2 regions of the Bacillus arachidis genome follow, and region 1 is predicted to be linked to the other one. Evidence: a T-box and tRNA genes for the amino acid it is inferred to sense, from the RefSeq annotation. Region 1 holds a T-box; the other holds one or more tRNA genes.
What was found. A T-box is a leader RNA that pairs with one kind of tRNA and senses whether it is charged. The one in region 1 lies ahead of thrS (threonine--tRNA ligase), so its partner is inferred to be a tRNA-Thr.
Positions count from the first base shown of each region.

Region 2: it has a tRNA-Thr gene. The T-box ahead of thrS (threonine--tRNA ligase) is inferred to sense a tRNA for this amino acid. The anticodon was not compared.

Region 1 covers NZ_CP127376.1:4,051,113-4,060,418, forward strand. The annotation lists gene QRY57_RS22470 (M42 family metallopeptidase) at 1-128, opposite strand, end outside; gene QRY57_RS22475 (dUTP diphosphatase) at 199-690, opposite strand; gene rplT (50S ribosomal protein L20) at 1,202-1,558, opposite strand; gene rpmI (50S ribosomal protein L35) at 1,597-1,797, opposite strand; gene infC (translation initiation factor IF-3) at 1,819-2,322, opposite strand; ribosomal protein L20 leader region at 2,384-2,505, opposite strand; gene thrS (threonine--tRNA ligase) at 2,711-4,642, opposite strand; T-box leader at 4,690-4,917, opposite strand; gene ytxC (putative sporulation protein YtxC) at 4,949-5,830, opposite strand; gene dnaI (primosomal protein DnaI) at 6,066-7,001, opposite strand; gene QRY57_RS22510 (replication initiation and membrane attachment family protein) at 7,035-8,453, opposite strand; gene nrdR (transcriptional regulator NrdR) at 8,568-9,029, opposite strand.
Region 2 covers NZ_CP127376.1:155,186-164,491, reverse strand. The annotation lists gene QRY57_RS02615 (prolyl oligopeptidase family serine peptidase) at 1-168, opposite strand, end outside; gene QRY57_RS02610 (PTS sugar transporter subunit IIB) at 211-513, opposite strand; gene QRY57_RS02605 (MerR family transcriptional regulator) at 934-1,752, opposite strand; gene rocF (arginase) at 2,092-2,985, opposite strand; gene QRY57_RS02595 (glycerate kinase) at 3,204-4,349, opposite strand; tRNA gene QRY57_RS02590 (tRNA-Ala) at 4,514-4,586, opposite strand; tRNA gene QRY57_RS02585 (tRNA-Gly) at 4,597-4,668, opposite strand; tRNA gene QRY57_RS02580 (tRNA-Lys) at 4,674-4,749, opposite strand; tRNA gene QRY57_RS02575 (tRNA-Gln) at 4,755-4,829, opposite strand; tRNA gene QRY57_RS02570 (tRNA-Tyr) at 4,895-4,978, opposite strand; tRNA gene QRY57_RS02565 (tRNA-Val) at 4,997-5,072, opposite strand; tRNA gene QRY57_RS02560 (tRNA-Glu) at 5,078-5,152, opposite strand; tRNA gene QRY57_RS02555 (tRNA-Thr) at 5,176-5,248, opposite strand; tRNA gene QRY57_RS02550 (tRNA-Asn) at 5,253-5,327, opposite strand; rRNA gene rrf (5S ribosomal RNA) at 5,337-5,452, opposite strand; rRNA gene QRY57_RS02540 (23S ribosomal RNA) at 5,544-8,464, opposite strand; rRNA gene QRY57_RS02535 (16S ribosomal RNA) at 8,610-9,306, opposite strand, start outside.

The sequences.
Region 1 (9,306 bases):
GAAAGTTCATCTGCAAACGGTTCGATATACTTTTTCATTACTTCACGTGGTTCGCGTTCATTCCCTGCGATCCCGCGTGCATCTGTTAATTCTTTTAACATTGTCAATGTCGCGTCTAATTTTGTCATTACCAATACCCTCCTTTTTCTTCAATAAATTAATTATACAATAATTAAATCGAAATATTCAAAAATCAAATCAATATCCTTGTGTTTGGCGCTGATGATTTACTTCGTTCTTATCTAAATATGCTTTTTCAATTTCTTCTTGTCCAAAATCAAGAGCTTGTCCAAGGCGAAGGTAGCTTGTAAATAGTTCAATATAATTTGTAATAGATGGTTGGTCCGTAAAACGAATCACTTTTGCATATGTGTCTAAGAAAATTTCAACTTGTGTTTTGTTCGTTTGTGCACATTTATAAAACAAGAAGTTTTTATCAATTCCTAAGTCAATTCCAATCGATAAAATAAAGTGCAAACCATCTACATATTCTTCAAGTATAACTTCACGCTCAGCTGCTGGCTTGGTGCTCCAATATTTAAAACAACGTGTTTCATTTGCAAGTTCTCCAATTTCAACAAGAAGTGCTAACATCTTTTCCTTTAATAGCTTCTTCGGTTGTAAGTCATGCTCTTTTACAATACGATCATCTAATTCTTTTTGTAATTTAAATAATTGTAGTAAGTCCATTCTATTCCTCCTCCAACATCGCATAAAACAATGTTGTTTCATCTCATATTTATTGTAAGCTAAAAAATCCTACCCTTTACTATCTAATTAGCTTCCTATCCCTTTATGAAATAGCTTGTCCCTAAATCATCTAAACATTATCTACATATGATGAAACTTCCATATCATCTTTCCATTATAACAGTGTCATTTCCACTAGGAAAGATTCCTTTCTTTATAATAAAAACTACAGTAAAAAAGCCAGAGGAATCTCCTCTGACTTTTTTACTGTATGTTCTACTATATTCTTCTATGTTGTTACAACTTTCATACTGATTTTCTCATATTAGGCACAACACGTCCGTTAATTTTCCTTTCCTTCATGTAAACGCCTCTCGTTATAGGTACAAAAAGTTCTTACAAATTCATATTAATACAATAGAAGAAAAGAAAACGATTCTAATTATGGAATGATTAAAATGATTATAAATAAAAAAACCTTAGAAGAAAATCTTCTAAGGTTTTTAAACAATTATTTTAGGTTGCTTTTTGCAACTGTTGCTAATTCAGCGAAAGCTTTTTCGTCATGAACAGCTAAGTCAGCAAGCATCTTGCGGTTAACTTCGATACCAGCAAGTTTTAAACCGTGCATTAAACGGCTGTAAGAAAGACCATTCATGCGAGCAGCTGCGTTAATACGAGTGATCCATAATTTACGGAAGTCACGTTTCTTTTGACGACGGTCACGGAACGCATATAATAAAGACTTCATTACTTGTTGGTTAGCAACTTTGAATAAAGTATTTTTAGAACCGTAGTAACCTTTCGCTAGTTTAATCATTTTTTTACGACGTTTACGAGTAACTGTACCACCTTTTACTCTTGGCATAATATTACCTCCTAGTGTGTTCTATATATCAACCGAACTTATTTTAAGTTGTCAAGCATTTGACGAATACGTTTGTAGTCACCAGCGCTTACTAGACCAGCTTTACGTAGTTTACGTTTAGCTTTTGTAGATTTGTTAGCGAATAAATGGCTAGTATAAGCGTGGTCACGCTTAAGTTTACCAGATCCAGTTTTTTTGAAACGCTTTGCAGCGCCGCGATGAGTTTTTTGTTTAGGCATAGGTATTTCCTCCTCTATCTATTACTTATCGTTTTTCGGTGCTAAAACTAAGAACATACTACGTCCTTCCATTTTAGGCTTAGATTCAATTGTACTAACTTCAGCACAAGCTTCTGAGAAGCGATCTAAGACACGTTGACCGATTTCTTTATGAGTAATGGCACGTCCTTTAAAGCGAATTGACGCTTTAACCTTGTCGCCTTTCTCTAAAAACTTGATAGCATTACGAAGTTTTGTGTTAAAGTCGTGTTCATCAATTGTTGGACTTAAACGAACTTCTTTCATGCTAATTACTTTTTGATTTTTGCGCTGTTCTTTTTCTTTCTTTTGTTGCTCAAAGCGGAATTTACCGTAGTCCATAATGCGGCATACTGGCGGTTTCGCATTTGGAGCAACCAATACTAAATCAAGATTAAGATTTGCAGCTAAGTCTAAAGCGTCATTACGAGACTTGATGCCAAGTTGATCACCATTCGCACCAACTAAACGTACTTCACGTGCACGAATTTGCTCGTTAATCATCATATCCTTGCTAATAGTAAGCCACCTCCAAGGTTTTCTTAGAATACGTTTGTAGTCGTAGAACCCAAACAAAAAAGTGTGGGCATACGAACACCCACACTTGTACGATCTTAAGTAAGAAAGACATTTACCTGCTAACTGCATATGCGTCAATCAGGTGAGAAGCGGGTGCTTCTACTTGTTCTACAAAACAATATTCTATTATCCTTGATGAGTTTATCATAGGATATAACGTCTGTCAAGAAGACGCGTTTTACTAACAACAAGAAATATTGTAACAAACAACACGAATACATGCAATACTTTTTTATGATAAGTGTTGTTTGGTTATTATTTCTAGTTTTTATCCTTGGCAACATAAAAGAAAGCCGCGGCATACCGCGGCTCTTTCTTAGCGTTTTCCTTCAACTTTAATCATATCAACAAATGCATCTAATGCAATTGTTTCTGATTTTTGTTCACCGTATTTACGTACGTTTACGCCGTTTTCAGCCACTTCATTGTCACCTACTACAAGCATATACGGAATTTTTTGCATTTGTGCTTCACGAATTTTGTAACCAATTTTCTCTTCACGAGTATCTACTTCAACACGGATACCAGCGCGTTGTAAGTCTTCCTGTACTTTCTTCGCGTAGTCTAAATGTACTTGCGGAGAAACTGGGATTACTTGTACTTGAACTGGCGCTAACCATGTTGGGAATGCACCTTTGTACTCTTCAATTAAGAAGGCAACGAAACGTTCCATAGTTGATACAACACCTCGGTGAATAACAACTGGACGATGAGGTTTACCATCTTCTCCAACGTAAGTTAATTCAAAGCGTTCTGGAAGTAAGAAGTCTAATTGTACAGTTGAAAGTGTTTCGTCTTTTCCAAGTGCAGTACGAACTTGAACATCGAGCTTTGGACCATAGAATGCCGCTTCACCTTCAGCTTCATAGTACTCAAGACCCATTTCATCCATCGCTTCTTTCAACATACCTTGTGCTTTTTCCCACATTTCATCGTCAGCATAGTACTTTTTAGTATCTTCTGGGTCACGATAAGATAAGCGGAATGAATAGTTTTCTAAACCGAAGTCTTTGTATACCTCTAAAGTTAGGTTTACAACACGTTTTAACTCTTCTTTAATTTGATCTGGACGAACGAAAATGTGCGCATCATTTAAAGTCATTCCACGTACACGTTGCAATCCAGATAATGCTCCAGACATTTCATAACGATGCATTGTTCCAAGCTCCGCAATACGGATTGGTAATTCACGATAGCTGTGAATATCATTTTTATACACCATCATATGGTGAGGGCAGTTCATTGGACGAAGCACTAATTCTTCATTGTCCATTTCCATTGATGGGAACATACCATCACGGTAGTGATTCCAGTGACCAGAAGTTTCATAAAGCTCTCTGCTTCCTAGAACTGGAGTGTATACGTGGTCATATCCTAAGCTTGCTTCTTTATCAACGATGTAACGCTCAATGATACGACGGATTGTTGCACCTTTTGGTAACCAAAGTGGTAAACCTTGTCCTACTTTTTGGCTATTTGTAAATAATTTTAACTCTTTACCTAATTTACGGTGGTCACGCTCTTTCGCTTCTTCAAGCATACGTAAATGCTCATCTAATTCTGCTTTTTTCACGAATCCAGTACCGTAAATACGTTGTAGCATTTTATTATTGCTATCGCCGCGCCAGTAAGCACCCGCAACGCTTAACAATTTAAATACTTTAATTTTCCCTGTAGATGGAAGATGAACACCGCGGCAAAGGTCGAAAAATTCACCTTGTTCATAGATTGAAATAACAGCATCTTCAGGAAGATCGTTAATTAATTCTAATTTTAGCTCATCTCCGATTTCCTCATAACGGCGAAGTGCTTCAGCACGTGGTACCTCATGACGAACGATTTCTAAGTTCTCGTTCACAATTTTTTGCATTTCTTTTTCGATTTTTGGGAAGTCCTCAACTGTAATTGCCTCTTCCATATCGATATCGTAGTAGAAGCCATTTTCAATTACTGGACCAATACCAAGTTTCACATCTTTATATAAACGTTTTAACGCTTGCGCTAAAAGATGAGCTGTTGAATGACGTAAAATGTACAAGCCATCTTCAGAGTCTAATGTAATGATTGAAACTGCACCATCTTCTTCGATTGGTGTACGAAGATCAATCATCTCATCATTTAATTTTCCAGCCACAGCCTTTTTCTTTAAGCCTGGGCTAATAGAAGCTGCGATTTCTTCAGTTGTTGTTCCTTTTGGGAACTCCTTCACAGCTCCATCAGGGAAAGTAATTTTAACTACATCTGCCATCACTGGTCACTCCTCTTTTTCTCAAAATAAAAAACACTCATCCCGTAAAAAGGGACGAGTGTTGAATTCGTGGTTCCACCCTTGTTCCAATTAACCAAATTGTTAATTGCTCAAGTACAACATAACGGTGTTGACCGTTAGCAATTACTAGAAAAACGTTCACTGCTAAAGTTTAGAGGTGGTAAGTAATAAACTCGTACTAGGAAGCTCACACCCTAAGGCTTCCCTCTCTGAGAATCGTAGCAAATTACTCTTGTCCTCATCGTGACATTTCAATATATTTCATTTATGTAGGTAATTATATGCTCAAAAACTTAGAAAATCAAGGGCGTTCCCCTTATTTTTTAAATTTTTCACGTTGCGCTCAAATTCATGTAGTGCACATAATTGAACTCGTTCTTGAAATACATTTTGAAGGGTAACGATCATATTGTGATCTTGCTCTTTCGTATACAAATAAATCGTTCTCGGTGCAATAGAAAGAAGCGGTGCAATTACCTTCGTGTCAATATATACACTCTGCTTAGTTAGTAACTCCTCATCTATATATTGAACCAATTTCTCCTGCTTTAAACGTATTCCTTTTTCATCATAAAAAATAAAGCTTTCATCAAATACAAGATGTATGCAAGATAACCGTGATTTACGGCTACTCACCTGTTGCCGTAGCATTTCTACAAACATTTGATATTCTTGTTCCATTTTATATTCATCAATCGCTACTTCCGCAAGTCGATGAATCATCTCCCTATATGCGCGGAGACGAAAACGAATATAAGATGAAAAAGAAAACGAAAGCGGGTCACAGATCCACCCTTTTAAAGAAGACATAATACGATCTTCAATTTGATTACGTGTTAAATCCGAAGCAAGCCCTTTTCGTTTTCCATTTAAAATAGCATGTGCCATATGTAAAATTTGATGGCATTCTTCTTGTTCTTCGTAAAAAAACTTTTCTTTTAAAATGGCACGAATCCATTCATTTTGTTTTATATTAACAATAAAATAAAGGAGTACTGGTATTAAAACTTTCTCAATATAATTCGATTCGCATATTGGAATATGAATTGTTACCTTTTGTTCATATAAATAAACACTCGTTTCTTTATATAGCTTTTCCGTTCTCTTTATCAGTTGTTGATATACGTGCGCAGCATCATTTTTTTCTTCGAAACAGATTTCAATCACTCTTGTCCCCCCCTTTTATCCCGCTTACAGAGTTGCTTTCTCTCAAGCCCCATAAGAGTTCAGTTCGTGTAAGTTGGGCTCTATGTCGAAATAACTTCTCCATACTGATGAAAGCTTCATCCTATAATCCTTGCTAATTTTATATATATTAAGGGAGTAGAAAAAAAATGATACAAGCTCGTATGAATTTTCAAACGTATAGATAAATAAAAAGAGCAAGCATTATGCTCGCTCTTTACGTATGACGACGATTTTTCCCGCCAACCGGAACCGGCTTCGCTAAATATTTAATGCGCTCCATAATCCGTGCCGCCTTCATTTCTTCTGCTTCTCCGCGCTGTGTATACGTTAAATGATGTTCTAACTGTTTAAAATCAAAATTAGACGTAAAGAACGTTGGTAAGTTTTCAAGCATACGGAATTGTAAAATGGCACCAAGTACATCATCACGAACAAAGCTTGACATCGCTTCTGCTCCAATATCATCTAACATTAATACCGGCACATATTTTACTGCGTCAATTTTTTCGCTAATCGTATTATTTTGCAGCGAACTTTTTATTTCACGTAAAAATTCAGGCAAATATACAATCATTGAACTGACTTTCCTCTGAGCCAACTCATTAGCAATTGCTCCCAAAACAAATGTTTTCCCAACACCAAACGGTCCATAGAAGTACAATGCCTGTACTTTCTTCCCTGGCTCATACTCACTTAAAAATTCATTCGCGGCACGAATTGCTTCAAAGCGATTTCCATCAGATAAATCGAGAGAAGACATAGACGCCTGCAATATATCCTTAGGCATATATACACTTTGAATGAGCTTCTCTTGTTTCTTCCTCTCATCATAGGCCACTTTTCTTACGCAGCGATCATATTGAATGTCAATCATCTTACCTTGAATAATCAATTTCGGTTCATACCCTTGAATCATATTTTTACATGATTCTAAGTTCGGGCAATCTGCGCATCCAACGCTTTGTCCAATGTATTCATATAGCTTCACAAGACTTCGCTCTATCATGGAAGTCGTGACTTCACCTTTATGCTCTTCTACAAACTCTTTTATACGCGGATGAGCCATAACTTCTGCTTTTAACACTTCATATCTATTTTTAAAATTTTCATTTTGCATTAACTTTGCAAATGAATTTTGAATATGCTCCATTCTTTCACCTCAAAGAGCGTTCATTCTCCTCTATTAATCACGCTTATATTTTTTTAACTCTTCTTCCAATCTCTTTCTTTCTTCTTCTAACTTGCTCGGTTTTTCCGTCACATTTGCAAGATCTTTAGACTGTTCTTTTGGTTGTTCTTTTGGTTGTTCCTTCGCTTGTTCTTTCAGCCAATCTGGCACCATTTCTTTCCGTACTGTTTTTTTCGATGTACGGCCCTTCTTCTTCGTCTCAGCCCACTCTTGATATTGGCGATTCTCTTCTTTCGCCAATGCCATTGCTTCTGATACGGTACCGACCTTTTTTCGTGCCCAATGTCCTGCGATTTTCTCAACATATGTTTTGGAGAGCTTCATATCTGAACGCAGCATTACATAATAAATCAGTACATTGACAACACCTGGTGTTAATTTTTGATTCATCATTACTTCTTCTACAATTTGCAAATCTGCTTTTGTCGCTTCTGCACCGCCTGAGATTTCTTTTAACAATTGTTTTGGTGGAATCTCTTCCAGCTGTTTAATGAGCATCTCTTCTTGTGTAGACGGCTCTTTCTCTTTCATCGTACGTGAAGAATGAGGCTGCACTCGTTCACTTAACACTGGAAGCGCTTGACCATTTTCGAATTGATACCAATCACGCGCTCCTTTGCGAAGCCTTTCCATATCAATCGTTTGCAGTTCTGTCATTGCTCCAAGCACAATGTTTTGCATCGATAGCACATCCACACCATACACATAGGAAAGTGTAACCACACATTCCCGTACTTGATCCGTAATCGCTTTTCGCGGCACAAGAGTCGATAACCCTTCCACAAATAAAGAAAAATCAAAGAAATCGTTCCAAAGATTAGGAGCCGTTCCTTTCGCATTGCCAGGCATAACTGCGTTACTCGGAATTCGAAGTTCCTCTTGTGCATGTTCAAATTGACCTGGATTAAAAGACCCAAATACATCATTAAAGGAATGCGTAACATTTTCATAAGAAGTAAAATCAAACTCTTCTTCTAAGAAATATTGCTTAACTTGATTATATTTTGCACGACTCAATCGATTATACAAAAAGATGCTCAGGACAATATCATCAAAAAATTGTTTTGGTGATAACGGCGACTGAAGCTCGTATATAAACATTCGAATATCTTTTTCTTTTTTTATATATACGTTTAAAAGCCCAATCGCTTCTAATTTCACCCGTTCTTCATACACTTCTGGAAGCTGCATTTGCATCGTTACCATAAGAGAGTGATGTGTATTCTCTTTTCCAAATACACGATCCTGCTCTAACTCTCCCCACATCGTCATGTATAGGCTAAAAGCCTTGCTACCTACTAATGGTTGATATAACATCGTTAATACCTTGCGATCGTAACTATGCAGCAACCCTTTTGCACTTACTTTATAACGATCAATTGGCAATAGCTCCATCCATGACTGTTTTTCCATCCTTGCAATTCCTTTCTTTCGCCCATTCTACGTATATAACTCCTTAGTGAAAAAGAGCTAATAGCTTACGCTTCTAGCTCTTTCCCCCACTATTTGTAGGCTCCAAGTTCCACTTTATTCTCGTTCTTTTTGCAGTATATCTTTTAATTCTTCAATAAATACATTTAAATCTTTAAATTGACGATATACAGAAGCAAATCGTACATAAGCAACATCATCAATATCTCGAAGTGCTTCCATGACGATTTCGCCGATCATATCGCTTTTCACTTCTGATATTCCTAAATTTCGAAGTTCACGCTCTACATTTTGCGTTACTTCTTCTAATTGTTTTAATGATACAGGTCTTTTTTCACACGCTTTAATTAATCCACGCAAAATCTTTTCTTTATTAAACTCTTCTCTTGTTCCCTCTTTTTTTACAACAATAAGAGGTGGTTCTTCTACTCGTTCAAATGTCGTAAATCGATTTAAACAACTTTCACACTCTCTTCTTCTTCGAATGGAGCGCCCCTCATCTACCGGACGTGAATCCAATACTCTTGTACCATTATGAAAACAGGATGGACAACGCAACTCATTCACTCCCTTGCAATTTAATCTTTATTTTTCTTACTTTACTTACACGTGAAAATATATACAACATTATATAACCTATTTATCTATGCTTACCACTTTAACTCCACACTTACCCTACTTTCATGGGTAGTAATACCCCCAACTCAAAATCCATTAAAAACAACATAATTAGACAGGAGATTCGTTTCCTCATAAAAATTTAATTGGTGTGGTTCTCTTACTAACAGAAATTCCACCTTATATAAACTAAAAAAAGAGGTGCATTATACACCTC
Region 2 (9,306 bases), 1.0 Mb from region 1:
AAGTGTTACATCTGATTCTTTTAAAGTCTTATCTTTGCTTTCTGATGAACATCCTGAAAGCACCAAGCCACCTGCCAAGCTCCCTACTACCATACATAAAATTGGAAATTCCCTTATCTTTTTCAGAAAATGACCTCCCTCAAAATATGTACTTTTCATAACTGACATAAATCGTATAAAGCTCGTTAAACGCTCCCAGTGTATAAACTTTTAATTACCTAGAATGGTTTTCACCTGCTCCATTACTTTTTTTCCGTCTAACATGCCATAAGCTGACATATCAATTACTTCAATAAGCTTTCCTGGTAATTGACCTTTCACAGTATTTAAGGCATATCGAACTTGAGGTCCTAATAAAATAATGTCTGCCGTTTGTCCAACATGCTTTGCTTCAGCTAATGGATAAGCATTAATTTCACATTCATAGTTTGTTTCTTCTGCATATCCTCTCATTTTGTTCATCAACATACTCGTAGACATACCTGCATTACATAAAAGAACGATCTTTTTCATACTTATTACCTCCATTATTCACTATTATTAAAAGCGCTTTCATTACAAGTTCACTATAAAATATGGTCTAAGACCAGGGTCAATATCTTTTTGGAATTTTGTTTACCTTAAATTTTCTATATACATAAAATGAATTGAATGCGAGCTGAAAAGTACATGCTTTTCAGTTATCAAAAAAAACAGTAGTTCAATTACGTTTGAACTACTGTTTTTTAATGTTCTCACCTTTCACACCAACAAATTAAGTGCTAATCATTGAATATATTGAGTTGTCTCTTTACAACAGTTAGTCAAATTCCTTTAAAATACATATTTGAATAGTGGATTTCTACCTTTTCTAGTTATATCAAGGCTTATTTGCCAATTTCACTCGGAAAAAGTTAGATAGTTCCCATAGAAACAAGAAAATCTATACCTACTTTACTTTTTACCTTTACTTATAATAGGAATCATAATGATATAATGTTCAATTATTCTCTCTTGCTCTTTTGTCTCACAAACGTATCGACATAAAATATCCCCGTTAAGATTATAGCCAAGGTTCTCTATGATATGTAATGGCTCTTCTAAAATTAGGTTGGATAAGGGTTCGTTCGCATCTTTTTCATATAAATAATTCAAACACTCTCCCATATCTACTTGTAAAACTGATTCATCCATAGGCAATTCGTATTCCCTCATTTTCACTTCAGGGATAGCCATTACCCAATAACTGTTACAAATCGTTTTCAGTTTATATTGTTCAAGTGGAATGTATAGTGCTGGATAGACTGTTGGCAAAAATGATAGCCATTCTTTTAACAGAGGATTTACACATAATGTTCCTTTATCTAAATGAATATGTCTTAGAAGATAATAGGTTTCAGTTGACTCTATAAACCATTGTCTATCTTCTTTTTTATATTTTTTTAATAAGCCCATAAACTCATTAATTTGTTTTATTTCTAATTCCAACTTTTTTATTGTTTCTTCTTTTTCAGTTATTTTGTCATTGCATTTTTCTATCATGGCATCTAATTCTAAACCATTAAAAATAGATCCAATTTCTTTAACATGAAACCCCATTTGACGAAAATTTTTAATGGCTAAAAATATTCCAAAATCTTCATATGTATAAAATCTAAAACCAGTATCTTTATCTTTTTGTGGTTTTAAGAAGCCTTTCTTTTCATAAAACCTTAACGCATCTATCGAAACTCCAAATTCCTTGCCTACTTCTCCTATTTTATATTTCTTCACATATATCACCTCCAAGTCCATAGTTCCTGCTATCATTATTTAACAAATACCTTCATAAACAGTGTAACAAGTTTTAAAAACAATTACATAAAAAATAGGCAACTTAACGGACACAACACAATCGTTTCTCTATCAGATATTACCGAAAGAGTACCCCTACTTCAAACGAAGTGAAGTGGGGGAGTATTCATTAGAAAACTCCCGATACCATATACTATATTTTAACAAGACAATAAAAAGGGATGAACAGATTGTACATATCCAATTTGTTCATCCCTTTGATTTTATTAACTTAAACACCTATTATCTAAATATAATTAGTCGTCGTTTGTCTTACATTTATTTTAGTTTTTCACCGAATAAAGAACCCATTAAAGCTACCGCTGTTGTTGCTGTTCTGTTTTTCTCATCTAAAATCGTATTTACTTCCACAAACTCAGCTGATGTAATAATATCAGCCTCCGCTAGCATTTCCATTGCTAAATGACTTTCACGATAGGATAGTCCACCAATTACAGGTGTTCCCACTCCTGGTGCATCATGTGGATCTAGTCCATCTAAATCTAATGATAAATGAACACCATCTGTATGTGATAAGTATGCAATTGTTTCTTCCATAACCGCAGTCATACCCATACGATCAATTTCATGCATTGTAAATACTTTAATTCCTTCATCGCGGATGAAGTCTTTTTCTCCCTCATCTAATGCACGTGCACCAATGATAACGACGTTTTCCTTTTTCACTTTCGGATACGCCTCGTATAAATTCACTAATGAAGGATGACCATAACCTAAGCTTGCTGCAAGTGACATACCATGAATATTTCCAGACGGTGACGTTTCTTCTGTATTTAAATCACCGTGTGCATCATACCAAATTACACCTAAATTTTTATAATGCTTTGCTACTCCTGCAAGTGTCCCAATTGCAATACTATGATCGCCACCTAGTACAAGTGGAAAACGACCTTCTTCTATAATATGATCAACCTTACCTGCTAATTCATCACAAACTTTTGCAACTTGTGTAAGGTTTCTTAAATTTGTATTTTCAGCTACTTCTTTTTCTCTCTTGATACAAATATCCCCAATATCTTCTACGTCATATCCGATGTTTTGAATTCTTTCAATTACTCCCGCATAACGAATTGCACTTGGACCCATATCAACTCCACGACGCATCTGTCCTAAGTCCATTGGAACTCCAACGATTGAAATTTCTTTCTTCATAGATAGTCTCCCCCTTTTATGCCTTCACTAAATATTTTAAATCTTTTATATACTCTGACTCAACTCGACATTTTTTTGTATGTATATACACCTCATTCACTAATATCTACGTAGAAATCTATATTTTTCGTCTGTTTTATGTATAAAATAAACCGTTTTCTAAAAAATCTCATTACACATGTACACATAAATAGTGAAAAATAAAACGTCCCCTATAATTAGAGACGTTTTCCTGAAGCTATTTTCCATACAGATGCGATATTCCGCGCAGTCATTTCAATATTTTCTCTTGCTGCTATATATGCTTCCTCTAGTGTCATTGGACTTGATGTGGCAGCAAACACAGCATCTATTCCTTCTTTATAAACTGAAATGTGATTCGAAAGTACAGAACCCCCAATAGCTATAACAGGTATATGTAGTCTCTTTGCACGTTTAGCAACCCCAACCGGTGCTTTTCCATAAGCGGTTTGCACATCTATCCTTCCTTCACCTGTAAGAACAAGAGTTGCTTCTTTTATATGTTCATCAAAATTTGTATAGTCTAATACAATTTCAATTCCCTTTCTTAATTGACCTTGTAGTACAGCAACAACTGCAGCCCCTAATCCTCCCCCAGCTCCTGCACCCGGTATCTCTTCCACATCAATGTGTACATGCCGTTTTAATACATAGGCATAATGCTTTAAATTATCATCTAACTGCGTGATCATTTCTGGATTTGCTCCTTTTTGCTTTGCAAATACAAAGGATGCTCCTTTTTGTCCTGTTAAAGGATTGTCTACATCACATGCCGCTTCTATTTTCACATGCGCTAAACGAGAATCCAACTTAGCTAAGTCTAAAGAATCAATAAAATGTAAATTTTCACCGACAGGTTCTATTATTCGTCCATCTTTCCTTAAAAACCTTACACCTAGGGCTGAGAGCATGCCTGTCCCTCCATCGTTCGTAGCACTTCCGCCAAGCCCTAAAATAATATGCTGTACACCTTTATCTAAGGCATCTAATATAAGCTCCCCCGTTCCTTTTGTTGTGGTGATGAGAGGGTTTCGCTGTTCAACCGGAACATGATGCAACCCCGACGCTGCTGCCATTTCAATAAACGCTGTTCTTTTATCTTGAGAAATACCGTAGAATGCATCTACACGTTCACCAAGTGGACCTGTTACGTAAAGTTGAATGATCTTTCCTCCTGTAGCATCAACAAGAGATTGAACGGTACCTTCTCCTCCATCTCCAATTGGAAGTTTCACATACTCAGCTTCAGGAAAAACTTTAGTAAACCCTTTTTCAATGGCCTTACATACTTCTATCGCTCGTAAGCTTTCTTTATATGAATCAGATGCAATAACAATTTTCAACACCTATTCCTCCCTTCCCCCGTATCCACACACGCTTTAATTCAAACCTTATATTTTACTCTATTTTTCTATTGTAAACGAAATAAATGGAAACTTGTCCTTATTAAAGCAGAATAAACAAAAAACCTTACATCAAAAGATGTAAGGTTTTTTCTAATTTATAATGGAGCCTAGCGGGATCGAACCGCTGACCTCCTGCGTGCAAGGCAGGCGCTCTCCCAGCTGAGCTAAGGCCCCGAAGTAAAAAAGCGGAAGACGGGATTCGAACCCGCGACCCCAACCTTGGCAAGGTTGTATTCTACCACTGAACTACTTCCGCGAAAATGGTGAGCCATGAAGGACTCGAACCTTCGACCCTCTGATTAAAAGTCAGATGCTCTACCAACTGAGCTAATGGCTCGTAAATGGCTGGGCTAGCTGGATTCGAACCAGCGCATGACGGAGTCAAAGTCCGTTGCCTTACCGCTTGGCTATAGCCCATTAATATTTACTAGTATGCTTGTCTTTTCAAAAAAATAAACCTTTATCAGGTTGTTTTTTTAAAATGGTGGAGGGGGGCAGATTCGAACTGCCGAACCCGAAGGAGCGGATTTACAGTCCGCCGCGTTTAGCCACTTCGCTACCCCTCCGACATTATAAACTATATATGGTGGAGGATGACGGGATCGAACCGCCGACCCCCTGCTTGTAAGGCAGGTGCTCTCCCAGCTGAGCTAATCCTCCAAAAGTGGTGACCCGTACGGGATTCGAACCCGTGTTACCGCCGTGAAAGGGCGGTGTCTTAACCACTTGACCAACGGGCCAAAAAGTTGTAATACTGTTCGCAAGCTTCCAACCGGGCTTGAACCGGTGACCTCTTCCTTACCATGGAAGTGCTCTACCAGCTGAGCTATGGAAGCATAATGGCTCCGCAGGTAGGACTCGAACCTACGACCGATCGGTTAACAGCCGATAGCTCTACCACTGAGCTACTGCGGAATAATATTAGCCTGGCAACGTCCTACTCTCACAGGGACAAGGTCCCAACTACCATCGGCGCTAGAGAGCTTAACTTCCGTGTTCGGTATGGGAACGGGTGTGACCTCTCTGCCATCATTACCAGACTTTTATTATTATACACATTCTTTTCAGAATGTCAAAAGGAATTTCAAATATATATTCCTTCAAAACTAGATAACATTTGCTTCATATTATATGGTTAAGTCCTCGATCTATTAGTATTCGTCAGCTCCACATGTCACCATGCTTCCACCTCGAACCTATCAACCTGATCATCTTTCAGGGATCTTACTAGCTTACGCTATGGGAAATCTCATCTTGAGGGGGGCTTCATGCTTAGATGCTTTCAGCACTTATCCCTTCCGCACATAGCTACCCAGCTATGCCCTTGGCAGAACAACTGGTACACCAGCGGTGCGTCCATCCCGGTCCTCTCGTACTAAGGACAGCTCCTCTCAAATTTCCTACGCCCACGACGGATAGGGACCGAACTGTCTCACGACGTTCTGAACCCAGCTCGCGTACCGCTTTAATGGGCGAACAGCCCAACCCTTGGGACCGACTACAGCCCCAGGATGCGATGAGCCGACATCGAGGTGCCAAACCTCCCCGTCGATGTGGACTCTTGGGGGAGATAAGCCTGTTATCCCCGGGGTAGCTTTTATCCGTTGAGCGATGGCCCTTCCATGCGGAACCACCGGATCACTAAGCCCGACTTTCGTCCCTGCTCGACTTGTAGGTCTCGCAGTCAAGCTCCCTTATGCCTTTGCACTCTACGAATGATTTCCAACCATTCTGAGGGAACCTTTGGGCGCCTCCGTTACACTTTAGGAGGCGACCGCCCCAGTCAAACTGCCCACCTGACACTGTCTCCCGGGTCGATAAGACCCGTAGGTTAGAATTTCAATACAGCCAGGGCGGTATCCCACCAGCGCCTCCACCGAAGCTAGCGCTCCGGCTTCAAAGGCTCCCGCCTATCCTGTACAAGCTGTACCAAAATTCAATATCAGGCTACAGTAAAGCTCCACGGGGTCTTTCCGTCCTGTCGCGGGTAACCTGCATCTTCACAGGTACTATAATTTCACCGAGTCTCTGGTTGAGACAGTGCCCAAATCGTTACACCTTTCGTGCGGGTCGGAACTTACCCGACAAGGAATTTCGCTACCTTAGGACCGTTATAGTTACGGCCGCCGTTTACTGGGGCTTCAGTTCAGAGCTTCGCTTGCGCTAACCCCTCTCCTTAACCTTCCAGCACCGGGCAGGTGTCAGCCCCTATACTTCGCCTTACGGCTTCGCAGAGACCTGTGTTTTTGCTAAACAGTCGCTTGGGCCTATTCACTGCGGCTTTCCGTTAAGAAAGCACCCCTTCTCCCGAAGTTACGGGGTCATTTTGCCGAGTTCCTTAACCAGAGTTCTCTCGCTCACCTTAGGATTCTCTCCTCGCCTACCTGTGTCGGTTTGCGGTACAGGCACCTTTTATCTCGCTAGAAGCTTTTCTTGGCAGCGGGGAATCAAAGACTTCGCTCCATAAGGAGCTTCCCCATCACAGCTCAGCCTTCACGATAAGCGGATTTGCCTACTTATCAGCCTAACTGCTTGGACGTGCACAACCAATCGCACGCTTCTTCTATCCTTCTGCGTCCCTCCATTGCTCAAACGATAAAGAGGTGGTACAGGAATATCAACCTGTTGTCCATCGCCTACGCCTGTCGGCCTCGGCTTAGGTCCTGACTAACCCTGAGCGGACGAGCCTTCCTCAGGAAACCTTAGGCATTCGGTGGACGGGATTCTCACCCGTCTTTCGCTACTCATACCGGCATTCTCACTTCTAAGCACTCCACCAGTCCTTCCGGTCTGACTTCACTGTCCTTAGAACGCTCCCCTACCACTGATACGTAAGTATCAATCCGCAGCTTCGGTGGTGTATTTAGCCCCGGTACATTTTCGGCGCAGAGTCACTCGACTAGTGAGCTATTACGCACTCTTTAAATGGTGGCTGCTTCTAAGCCAACATCCTAGTTGTCTAAGCAACTCCACATCCTTTTCCACTTAATACACACTTTGGGACCTTAGCTGGCGGTCTGGGCTGTTTCCCTTTTGACTACGGATCTTATCACTCGCAGTCTGACTCCCAAGGATAAGTCATTGGCATTCGGAGTTTGACTGAATTCGGTAATCCGATGAGGACCCCTAGTCCAATCAGTGCTCTACCTCCAAGACTCTAACACTTGAGGCTAGCCCTAAAGCTATTTCGGGGAGAACCAGCTATCTCCAGGTTCGATTGGAATTTCTCCGCTACCCACACCTCATCCCCGCACTTTTCAACGTGCGTGGGTTCGGGCCTCCATTCAGTGTTACCTGAACTTCACCCTGGACATGGGTAGATCACCTGGTTTCGGGTCTACGACCACGTACTAAACGCCCTATTCAGACTCGCTTTCGCTACGGCTCCGCCTCTTCAGCTTAACCTCGCACGGGATCGTAACTCGCCGGTTCATTCTACAAAAGGCACGCCATCACCCGTTAACGGGCTCTGACTATTTGTAGGCACACGGTTTCAGGATCTCTTTCACTCCCCTTCCGGGGTGCTTTTCACCTTTCCCTCACGGTACTGGTTCACTATCGATCACTAGGGAGTATTTAGCCTTGGGAGATGGTCCTCCCGGATTCCGACGGAATTTCACGTGTTCCGCCGTACTCAGGATACATTCAAGAGAGAACGAAGTTTCGACTACGGGGTTGTTACCCTCTGTGACGAGCCTTTCCAGACTGCTTCGTCTACCTCGTTCCTTTGTAACTCCGTATAGAATGTCCTACAACCCCAAGAGGCAAGCCTCTTGGTTTGGGCTAGATTCCGTTTCGCTCGCCGCTACTCAGGAAATCGCATTTGCTTTCTCTTCCTCCAGGTACTTAGATGTTTCAGTTCCCTGGGTCTGTCTTCCTTACCCTATGTATTCAGATAAGGATACCATACCATTACGTATGGTGGGTTTCCCCATTCGGAAATCTTCGGATCAAAGCTTACTTACAGCTCCCCGAAGCATATCGGCGTTAGTCCCGTCCTTCATCGACTCCTAGTGTCAAGGCATCCACCGTGCGCCCTTTCTAACTTAACCAAACTAAAATTAAAAAATATGAGCTACACTGTTATCTAGTTTTCAAAGAACATACATTTATTTCTGAGAGATAGTTCTCTCAAAACTGAACAAAACGAAACACGGAAACTTATATTGATGAACAGCGTTCATCAATTCTCCATAGAAAGGAGGTGATCCAGCCGCACCTTCCGATACGGCTACCTTGTTACGACTTCACCCCAATCATCTGTCCCACCTTAGGCGGCTGGCTCCAAAAGGTTACCCCACCGACTTCGGGTGTTACAAACTCTCGTGGTGTGACGGGCGGTGTGTACAAGGCCCGGGAACGTATTCACCGCGGCATGCTGATCCGCGATTACTAGCGATTCCAGCTTCATGTAGGCGAGTTGCAGCCTACAATCCGAACTGAGAACGGTTTTATGAGATTAGCTCCACCTCGCGGTCTTGCAGCTCTTTGTACCGTCCATTGTAGCACGTGTGTAGCCCAGGTCATAAGGGGCATGATGATTTGACGTCATCCCCACCTTCCTCCGGTTTGTCACCGGCAGTCACCTTAGAGTGCCCAACTTAATGATGGCAACTAAGATCAAGGGTTGCGCTCGTTGCGGGACTTAACCCAACATCTCACGACACGAGCTGACGACAACCATGCACCACCTGTCACTCTGCCCCCGAAGGGGAAGCCCTATCTCTAGGGTTGTCAGAGGATGTCAAGACCTGGTAAGGTTCTTCGCGTTGCTTCGAATTAAACCACATGCTCCACCGCTTGTGCGGGCCCCCGTCAATTCCTTTGAGTTTCAGCCTTGCGGCCGTACTCCCCAGGCGGAGTGCTTAATGCGTTAACTTCAGCACTAAAGGGC